Regions from separate parts of the Nocardioides sp. J9 genome, predicted to be linked through region 2. Evidence: predicted binding sites of a transcription regulator. Region 2 holds the regulator's gene; the other holds the start of a gene.
The links. The regulator HrcA, encoded in region 2, represses chaperone genes, less so after heat shock. The targets are predictions, from matches to a motif close to TTGGCACTCGNNNNNNNCGAGTGCCAA.
Positions count from the first base shown of each region.

Region 1: a site for HrcA is predicted at 2,272-2,298, ahead of L615_RS09400 (FmdB family zinc ribbon protein). Genes of this name have one in related genera too.

Region 1 covers NZ_VLJQ01000066.1:13,147-18,006, forward strand. Annotated here, with positions in the region: gene L615_RS09380 (LCP family protein) at 1-481, shown strand, start outside; gene L615_RS09385 (hypothetical protein) at 495-674, shown strand; gene L615_RS09390 (MscL family protein) at 742-1,113, opposite strand; gene L615_RS09395 (SAF domain-containing protein) at 1,170-1,829, opposite strand; gene L615_RS09400 (FmdB family zinc ribbon protein) at 1,909-2,247, opposite strand; gene L615_RS09405 (penicillin acylase family protein) at 2,371-4,860, shown strand, end outside.
Region 2 covers NZ_VLJQ01000138.1:1,528-6,387, forward strand. Annotated here, with positions in the region: gene L615_RS22605 (hypothetical protein) at 1-200, opposite strand, end outside; gene L615_RS22610 (MBL fold metallo-hydrolase) at 229-1,074, opposite strand; gene L615_RS22615 (hypothetical protein) at 1,094-1,540, opposite strand; gene hrcA (heat-inducible transcriptional repressor HrcA) at 1,867-2,898, shown strand; gene dnaJ (molecular chaperone DnaJ) at 2,928-4,094, shown strand; gene L615_RS22630 (16S rRNA (uracil(1498)-N(3))-methyltransferase) at 4,104-4,847, shown strand; gene L615_RS22635 (winged helix DNA-binding domain-containing protein) at 4,848-4,860, opposite strand, start outside.

The sequences.
Region 1 (4,860 bases), on a different contig from region 2:
CGCCCGCCCGGACCGCCTCGTCCGGTTCATGAGCGCGGCGACGTCGTCGCTGCAGACCGACTTCAACGGCATCGCCGAGATGGCCGACATCGCCATCACCGCCAAGGGCATCGGCGCCGGCAACATCAAGTTCGTGACCACGCCGTGGGTCTACTCCGACAAGGTCAGCGCCGGCATCGAGTGGACCTCCGAGGTCGACAAGCTGTGGCGCCTGGTCCGCAAGGACCGCCCGCTGACCGCGGAGTTCCTCAAGGACTCGCTCAGCGCGGGCGACAAGCCCGACGGCACTGCCTCGGCGGGCACCGGTGGTCCCTCGGGCGGCACCGACGGCGCCACCGACGGCACCAGCCAGTCGCCGAGCAACGACGGCAGCCCGAGCGGCGGCACGACCGGCACGCCGGGCGACACCGCCGGCGACGGTACGACGAACGGCCGGACCGGCCTCTCCGAAGAGGCCCGCGCCGCCGCCGGACTCTGCTGAGGACGCGGGCGCCATGGCGGACGACAAACAGGACGAGCCGGAGTGGAAGCGCCGCAAGCGCCTCGCCGCGATCTTCGGTGACGTCGAGCCGTCGGTGACCTCCGACGAGAAGGACGACGCGCCCGCCAAGGGTCGCGAGTCCGCCACCGACCGGTGGCTGAAGGAACAGGTGCCGCCCCACCACGGTCAGTGACGGAGCGGCACCTGGGTGTCGCTGGTGCTGCCCGTGGGCAGCGGCCGGCCCACGGGCCGGCGGGTGATCAGGTCAGCGGCTTCTGCTGCTGGGCCTGCAGGGTGTCGCGGATCTGGGTCAGGAGCACGATGTCGGGGGCCTCGGCCTCGGGCTGGTCGGGGAAGAAGCGCGCCTTCGCCTTGGTGTAGGGCGTGACGACCAGGAAGTAGACGATCGCGGCCATGATCACGAACGCGATCAGGGCGTTGATGAAGTTGCCGACGTTGACGTCGAGGATCTCCGCGGCACCGAAGTCCGGCTGCTTGAAGATCTTGCCGATGAAGCCCATGAGGGTCTCGCTGAAGGTCGTGACAACCGCGGCGAACGCCGTGCCGATGATGAAGGCGACGGCCAGGTCGACCAGGTTGCCCTGGAGCAGGAACTTCTTGAACCCGGACATGATTTCTCCTCAATCCCGAGAATTGTGGTGGTGGAGGTGCTCGTTAGCACTGAAACCTAACTAGGTCGCCACGTGTAAGTCACGTAGGACGCGACCGCGGCGGACGTGACCCGGTACACGTCGGAGGCGTCCAGCGCGAGCACCACCAGCCGGCCCGGAAGGGCACCGTCCGCCGCGTGCGCGGCGTCCGGGACCGCCAGCACCTGCGCGTCGTCGGCCACCGGCTCGGCCGTGCCGGCCCGCGGGTCGGTCGCCACCAGGGAGATCCGGTCGCCCACCGTGAGCAGCGCGGCCTGCCCCGCGTCGGAGAGCCGCACGGGCAGGGCCACCGTGCCGACGGGCTGGCCCGCGGCGAGGTCCGCGCCGACCAGCCGCACGTCGGTGACGACCTCGCCGGCGCGCAACGGGGCAGCGAGCACCCGGCCCGCAGGGTCACCCACCACCCCCGCCGGTACGACGTCCGGTGGCACGCGTGCGTCGACCAGGTCGCCCTCCTCCAGCACGTGGCCCGCCGGCAGGTCGCGGGCAGCGACCCGCACGCCGGTGCTCGCCGGTGGTGGCGGGGCCAGGGTGTGCAGGGACGCGGCGACCGCCCCGGCGACGAGCACCACCGCGACCAGGCGGCGTCGGCGCAGCACCCGTCGTCGTACCGCGGCGAGGGTGTCGGCGACCCGGTGGCGCAGCGGGAGGAGCAGGGGAGGGCGCGGCGAGTCCATGCCGCGACGCTAGGTCGCGCCGGGACCGCTCGTGCGGCTCATCCACAGGCGGTCCGGGAGGCCGCCGGGACGAGCGGGATCAGGCAGGTGCGGCGGCGGCGCCGGAGCTCGACGAGCTGCCGGAGGTGGAGCTGCTCGACGAGCTCGAGGAGCTCGAGGAGTCCGAGCTGCTGGAGTTGCTGCCGGAGCTGCTGGAGTCCGAGCTGCTGGAGGAGGACGCGGTCGACGTCGCGGAGCTCGAGGAGCGGCTGTCGGTCTTGTAGAAGCCCGAGCCCTTGAACACGACGCCGACGGAGTTGAAGACCTTGCGCAGCCGGCCCTCGCACTCGGGGCAGACGGTGAGGGCGTCGTCGCTGAAGCTCTGGAACTGCTCGAAGGCGTGGCCACACTCGGTGCAGAGGTACTGATAGGTGGGCATCGGCGGACTCCGTGGTGAAGCGGGTTGGCACTCTCGACTGTCGAGTGCCAAGAATACGGCACACCCCGCCGGGGGCGGGCATTCACGGTCCCACCATGGCCAGCAGGCACAATGGCGCCCACCATGGTGGACGGAAGCAGCAGCACGGACGACTCACCCGCCGCGACCCCGCAGGACGGCACCCGCCGCGGCTTCCGCAGCTGGTCCGGTGCGCTGCGCTGGATGGCCGGCATCGCGATCCTGCTGGTGCTCGCGCTGGTCGCCGGCCTGGTGACCACGGTGGTCCTGGTCCGCCGGCCGTGGCCGCAGACCAGTGGCGAGCTGGAGGTCCCCGGCCTCGAGTCCGAGGTGCGGGTGCTGCGCGACGACGCCGGCATCCCGCAGATCTACGCCGACACCCTGCACGACCTGATGCTGGCGCAGGGGTTCGTGCACGCCCAGGACCGGTTCTTCGAGATGGACGTGCGCCGCCACGCCACCGCCGGGCGATTGTCCGAGCTCTTCGGCGAGGACGGCCTCGAGAGCGACCTCGTCGTGCGCACCCTCGGCTGGCGCCAGGTCGCCGAGCAGGAGCTGACCATGCTCCGCCCGGCCACCCGCAGCGCGCTCGACGCCTACGCGGAGGGCGTCAACGCCTACATCTCCGACCGCTCGCCGTCGGAGATGGCGCTGGAGTACACCCTGCTCGGGCTGACCGGCCTCGACTACACCCCGGAGAAGTGGAGCGCCGTCGACTCCATCGCCTGGCTCAAGGCGATGGCGTGGGACCTGCGCGGCAACCTCGAGGAGGAGATCGGCCGCGCGCTGGCCTCGGCCGCGGTCGGCCCCGAGGCCGTCGACGAGCTCTACCCGGCCTACCCCTTCGACCGGCACCCGCCGATCGTCCAGCAGGGCGGGCTGCTCGGCGACGTCTTCGACCAGGACGTCGCCAGCGCCGGCACCGAGCTCCTGCAGCGTCCGGCACCGGGCGGTCGTCGTACCGTCGCGGCGCTCGCCGGGATCCGCGACGTGCTCGCCGGCGTGCCGGCCCTGCTCGGCAAGGGCGACGGCCTCGGCAGCAACGCGTGGGTCGTCGACGGTGAGCACACCAGCACGGGGTCCCCGATCCTCGCCAACGACCCGCACCTGGGCATCTCGCTGCCCGGCGTGTGGGCGCAGGTCGGGCTGCACTGCCGCCGCATCACCAGTGACTGCCCGATGGACGTCTCGGGGTTCAGCTTCTCCGGCGTTCCCGGGGTGGTCATCGGCCACAACCGCGACATCGCCTGGGGTTTCACGAACCTCGGCCCCGACGTCACCGACCTGTACGTCGAGCGGGTCGCCGGCGACCTCTGGCAGTCCGGCGGCCGCGCGCTGCCGATGACCACCCGTGAGGAGGTCATCGAGGTGCGCGACGGCGAGGACGTCGAGGTCACCGTCCGCTCCACCGACCACGGACCGCTGCTGACCGACCTCGTCGACGTCGACGAGGAGCTCGACGCCCTCGAGGTCGCCGACGACGGACTCGTCGAGCAGGTCGACGACGTCGCCGGGGCCGCCCTGGACGCCGAGGAAGCCGGCTGGGACGTCGGCGTCTCGCTGGCCTGGACCGCGCTGGAGCCGCACCCGACCGCGGACGCGCTGCTCGCCCTCGACCTCGCGACCGACTGGGACTCCTTCCGCGCCGCGCTCGCCGACTTCGCCGTCCCCGGGCAGAACGTCGTGTACGCCGACACCCGCGGCCACATCGGCTACCAGGCCACCGGGCGCGTGCCGGTGCGCCGGGCCGGCCACGTCGGCCGTGCGCCCGCCGCCGGCTGGGTCCGCAGCACCGCCTGGACGGGCCGCTACGTGCCCTACGACGCCATGCCGAACGTGCTCGACCCGGACTCCGGGATCATCGCGACCGCCAACCAGGCCGTGATCGACCCGCGCCGCTACCCGCTGCGGCTCACCGACGACTGGGACCAGGGCTACCGCTCGACGCGGATCAACGAGCTGCTCGCCGCCGACGACGAGCTCAGCGTCGACGAGATGGCAGCCATCCAGCTCGACGACTGGAGCGCGATCGGGCAGGCGCTGACGCCGTACCTGCTCAAGATCGACCTGCCGGCCGGCTACTACTCCGACGGCCAGCGGCTGCTGCGCACGTGGAACTACCGGCAGAGCGCGGACAGCGGGGCTGCGGCGTACTTCAACGTCGTGTGGCGCGAGCTGCTCCAGCGCACCTTCGCCGACGAGCTGCCCGCCGCGCTCGAGCCCGACGGGGGCGACCGCTGGTTCACCGTGGTGTCGCGGATCCTGCGCCGCTCCTCGAACCACTGGTGGGACGACGTCGAGACCGACGAGGTCGAGCGCCGCGACGACATCCTGCGTGACGCGATGATGGCCGCCCGCGACGAGCTGACCGCCCTCCAGTCGCCCAACGCCGACGAGTGGTCGTGGGGCGAGCTGCACGAGCTCGAGCTGCGCTCGGCCACCCTCGGGGAGTCCGGCATCGGCGTCGTCGAGTGGCTCTTCAACCGCGGCGGCTGGGACGTCGCCGGCGGCAGCTCCCTGGTCAACGCGACCGCCTCCGACGCCAGCGAGGGCTACCAGGTCGTCACCGCCCCGTCGATGCGGATGGTCGTGCCG
Region 2 (4,860 bases):
GGCTTCTGGTCCTGTGCCGCGTCGTCGCCGTCGGGCCCCTCGACCGGTTCGTCGCCCTCCTTGCCCTCGGTGAGCAGGCCCTCGACGGTCTCGCCGTCGGGCAGTCCCTCCGCGAGCGGGTTGTCCTCGTCTGCGACGAGGTCCTCGGGCAGGTCCTCGTCCGGCACGCCGAGCCGCGGTTCCTCGTTCTTCTCGCTCATGCGGGGGTGGTACCCGCATCGGCGCCGGTCAGGCCATCGGGAGCCGGCGGGCGCCGCGGGGGAGCTGGGCGTAGCCGCGGGCGACCGCGTCGTGCAGCAGGTCGACGGGCCAGGGCCACTGCGCGGAGGCGAGCGCCTCGACCTGCGGCACACCGCGGGACGCGAGGTTGCGGATGGTCTCGCCGACGGCGCGCAGGTCGTCGCACTGCTCCTCGACGAAGCGCCGGTCGACCACGGCCCCGTGGCCCGGGACCACGACCGACGCGGGCGTCAGGAGGCCGAGGACGAGGTCGAGGGTGGTCGCCCACTCCAGGGGCCAGCAGTCCGGACCCATCCCCGGCGGCGCGGACTCCTCGACGAGGTCGCCGGCGAGCAGCACGTCGGCGTCCGGCACCCGGACCACCAGGTCGCCGGCGGTGTGTCCGCGCCCGGGGTGGACCAGCTCGACCTGCCGGTCGCCGAGGTCCACGACCGCAGCGCTGGAGAAGGTGTGGTCGGCGGGCCGGACCTCGGTCGCGAGCACCTCCCCGGCACGCGGGTCGTCGGACTCCCGGAACGCCTCCTTGGCCCGCTCGCCCGCGGGGACCGTGCGTGCGGCGGCCTCCTCGGTCGCGTGGACCGGCAGCTCGCCGTACTCCTCGAGGAAGGTGGCGTTGCCGAAGGTGTGGTCGAAGTGCTCGTGGGTGTTGACCACCGCGACCGGCCGCGCGGGTCCGAGCCGCGCCAGTGCGTCGACCACCTCGCGCGCGGCGACCGCCGACGCGTGGGTGTCGACGACGACCATGCCGCGCTCGCCGCCGATCGCGGTGACGTTGAGGTCGTACCACGGGTGGCGCAGCACCCAGACCCGGTCGGCTATCTCCTCGAAACCCACAGCGGCCAGCCTAGGAGGTTCAGCACAGCCCTTCGTGGAGCTCGGACCGGAGCAGCTCGCCGAGGTCGGCAGCGCTGCGTGCGGCGCGGGGGAAGCGCAGCTCGTGCTGGTGGGCGCCGGTGGTGTCGACCCACCGCAGCACGACGCCGTCGGGGCGCAGGCCGCACAGCTGGACGCCGAGCAGGTCGCCGAGCCGGGTGCCGGCGCGGGTGGCCAGCGCGCGGCGCAGCTCGTCCTGGTGGCACTCGTTGGCGTGCTCCACGGCCCGCTGGAGGAAGCCGCGGTTGAGGTCGTGGTCGGGGGAGGTGAACGCGGCCAGCGGGACCCGGAGCCGGCCTGCGGCCGGTCCGTCCCGGCGGTCGAGGACCGCGAAGTCGAGGTCGAGCGCCACGCGGGCGCGCAGCTCGCCGCAGCACGCGCACTCCTCGGGCCCGTCGGCCACGAGGCGGCCCGACAGGGTGAGCACGGCGTCGCGGTCGGGGGAGGAGGGTGAGCCGAGGCCGCTGTGCAGGGTGAGCAGTGCGCTGCMGCSGMCSGRSGCGGCGWGCSSSWGGGCGMCGMCGSSGGSGSKGMRGAGGKCSGMSCSSKSGGACATGGCCGCTTCCTCCTGTCGTCGCTTCATTAGGTGAGCCTAACCTACCTGGTCGTGTCGTTCGAGGGGAAGGGCCGTGTCGCCGGTCCCGGGAACCGCGGGGGCGCGGGTAGGATTGGCACTCCTGCTGGCGGAGTGCCAAGACCGCCAGTGCGACAGGATCAGCTCAGCAGTCCACGAGGTTTCGTCAGGAGGTCGGCATGCAGGAGGAGCGCAGGCTCGCCGTGCTGCGGGCCATCGTCGAGGACTACGTCGCCACCGAGGAGCCGGTCGGCTCGAAGGCGCTGGTCGAGCGGCACCACCTGAAGGTCTCGCCGGCGACGATCCGCAACGACATGGCGGCGCTGGAGGACGAGGGCTACCTCACCCAGCCGCACACCAGTGCGGGCCGGGTGCCGACCGACAAGGGCTACCGGCTCTTCGTCGACCGGCTCTCGACCGTCAAGCCGATGACGTCCGCCGAGCGGCGCGCCATCGCCAGCTTCCTCGACGGGGCCGTCGACCTCGACGACGTCGTCCACCGCTCGGTGCGGCTCCTGGCCCAGCTCACCCGCCAGGTGGCGGTCGTGCAGTACCCCACCCTGTCGCGCTCGACGGTGCGCCACGTCGAGATCGTCGCGCTGACCCCGACCCGTCTGCTGCTCGTGCTGATCCTCAGCACCGGGCGCGTGGAGCAGCGCCACGTCGAGCTGGCCTCCGAGCTGAGCGAGGACGAGCTGGTCACCCTGCGCTCGCGGATCAACCGCGCGGCGACCGGCCAGGTCATCGGCGACGCCGCCGCGGCGCTCGGCGCGCTCACCCGCCCGCCGGAGGAGGGTGGCGACCCGGAGTTCGACGCCACCACCCGCACGGTCGTGGAGTCGCTGGTCGAGGCGATGAGCGACCACCGCTCCGACGAGCGCATCGTCGTGGGCGGTACGGCGAACCTCGCCCGCTTCGGCGACAGCTTCGACACCTCGATCAAGCCGCTGCTCGAGGCGCTCGAGGAGCAGGTCGTGCTCCTCAAGCTGCTCGGCGAGGCGACGAGCGGTGGCGCCGTCACCGTCCGGATCGGCGCCGAGGGCCCCTACCAGGAGCTGGCGACGACGTCCGTCGTGGCGACCGGCTACGGCCCCGACGACGCGCTCGCGTCGCTCGGCATCGTCGGCCCCACCCGCATGGACTACCCAGGAACGATGGCGGCGGTGCGCGCGGTGGCGCGCTACGTGTCGCGCATCCTCGACGAGAGCTGAGCCCCGCTCAGCCACGTGATGGAGATGAAGTGAGCCAGGACCCCTACGAGCTGCTCGGTGTCGCCCGCGACGCGGACGCCGACACCATCAAGAAGGCCTACCGCAAGCTGGCCCGCCAGCTGCACCCCGACGTCAACCCCGACGCCGAGAGCCAGGAGCGGTTCAAGCAGGTCACCGCCGCCTACGAGGTCCTCTCCGACCCGCAGAAGCGGGCTGCCTACGACCGCGGCGGCGACCCGTTCGGCGGCGGCTTCGGGGGCCAGGGCGCCGGCTTCTCGTTCACCGACATCATGGACGCCTTCTTCGGCGGCTCGCCCGGCGGTGCCGGCGGCGGCCGTGGCCCGCGGCCGCGCACGCGCCGGGGCCAGGACGCGCTGATCCGCATCGAGGTCGACCTCGCCGAGGCCGCCTTCGGCGTGGCCCGCGAGCTCAAGGTCGACACCGCCGTGCACTGCTCCACCTGTGGGGGCGAGGGCACCGCGCCCGGCACCCACCCGGTGCCGTGCGAGACCTGCCGCGGCGCGGGCGAGGTCGCCCACGTGCAGCGCTCCTTCCTCGGCGAGATCCGCACCCTGCGCCCCTGCGCCGCGTGCCGCGGCTTCGGGTCGGTCATCCCCGAGCCCTGCCGCGAGTGCGCCGGCGACGGCCGCGTCCGCTCGCGCCGCACCCTCACGGTCAAGATCCCTGCCGGCGTCGACACCGGCACCCGCGTCCAGCTCAGCGAGCAGGGCGAGGTCGGCCCCGGCGGCGGCCCCGCCGGTGACCTCTACGTCGAGATCCAGGTCGCGCAGCACCCGGTGTTCTCGCGTCACGGCAACGACCTGCACTGCACGGTCTCGGTGCCGATGACCGCCGCCGCCCTCGGGACGACGATCACCCTGCCCACGCTCGAGGCCGACCTCCCCGACGTCGAGGAGAGCGGGCTCGAGACCTCCTTCGAGCTGCCCATCCCGGCCGGCACGCAGTCCGGCCACGAGGTGGTGCTGCGCGGCATGGGCGTGCCCGGCCTGCGCGGCGGGCGCGGCGACCTGGTCGTCGCCATCGCCGTCGAGACGCCGACCCGCCTGGACCCGCGCCAGGAGGAGCTGCTGCGCGAGCTCGCCGCCATCCGTGGCGAGGAGCAGCCGTCCGGCGACGTGCGCCCGCCCCACAAGTCGGTCTTCGGCCGGCTCCGCGACGCGTTCACCGCACACTGACCTGCCGCTGTGACCCTCCCGCAGCACCTCGTGCCGACGCTCGACGGCGTCGCGCCCGGTGACACCGTGACGGTCGACGGCGACGAGGCGCACCACGCGGTCGTCGTACGACGGCTGCGGGTGGGGGAGGCCTTGCTGCTCACCGACGGCGTCGGCCGGCTGGTGACCGGTGAGGTCAGCGAGACCACCAAGAAGTCGTTCACCGTGGTCGCCCGGGAGGTCGCCGACCTGCCCGAGCCGCGCCCGCGGGTGACCGTCGTGCAGGCACTGCCCAAGGGCGACCGCGGCGAGCTGGCCGTGGAGGTGCTGACCGAGGTGGGCGTCGCCCGGGTCGTGCCGTGGGCCGCCGGCCGCAGCGTCGCGGTCTGGAAGGGCGAGCGCGCCGCGAAGTCGCTCGCGAAGTGGCAGGCCACCGCCCGGGAGGCCGCCAAGCAGGCCCGCCGCGCCTGGCACCCCGAGGTCGTCCCGCTCGCCTCCACCGACGACGTGGTGGAGCTGGTCGGCTCGGCAGACGTGGCGGTGGTGCTGCACGAGGACGCCACCGAGCCGCTGGCTGCCCTGGCCCTGCCCGCCGACGGTGACGTCGTGGTCGTCGTCGGCCCCGAGGGCGGGCTCACCGACGAGGAGGTCACCCGCCTCGTCGAGGCCGGCGGGGTCGCCGTCAGGCTCGGCACCGAGGTGCTGCGCACCTCCACCGCCGGGGTGGCGGCCGTCGCCGCCCTGCTGTCGCGGACGGGGCGCTGGGGCGCCTGATCAGCGGGCGAGC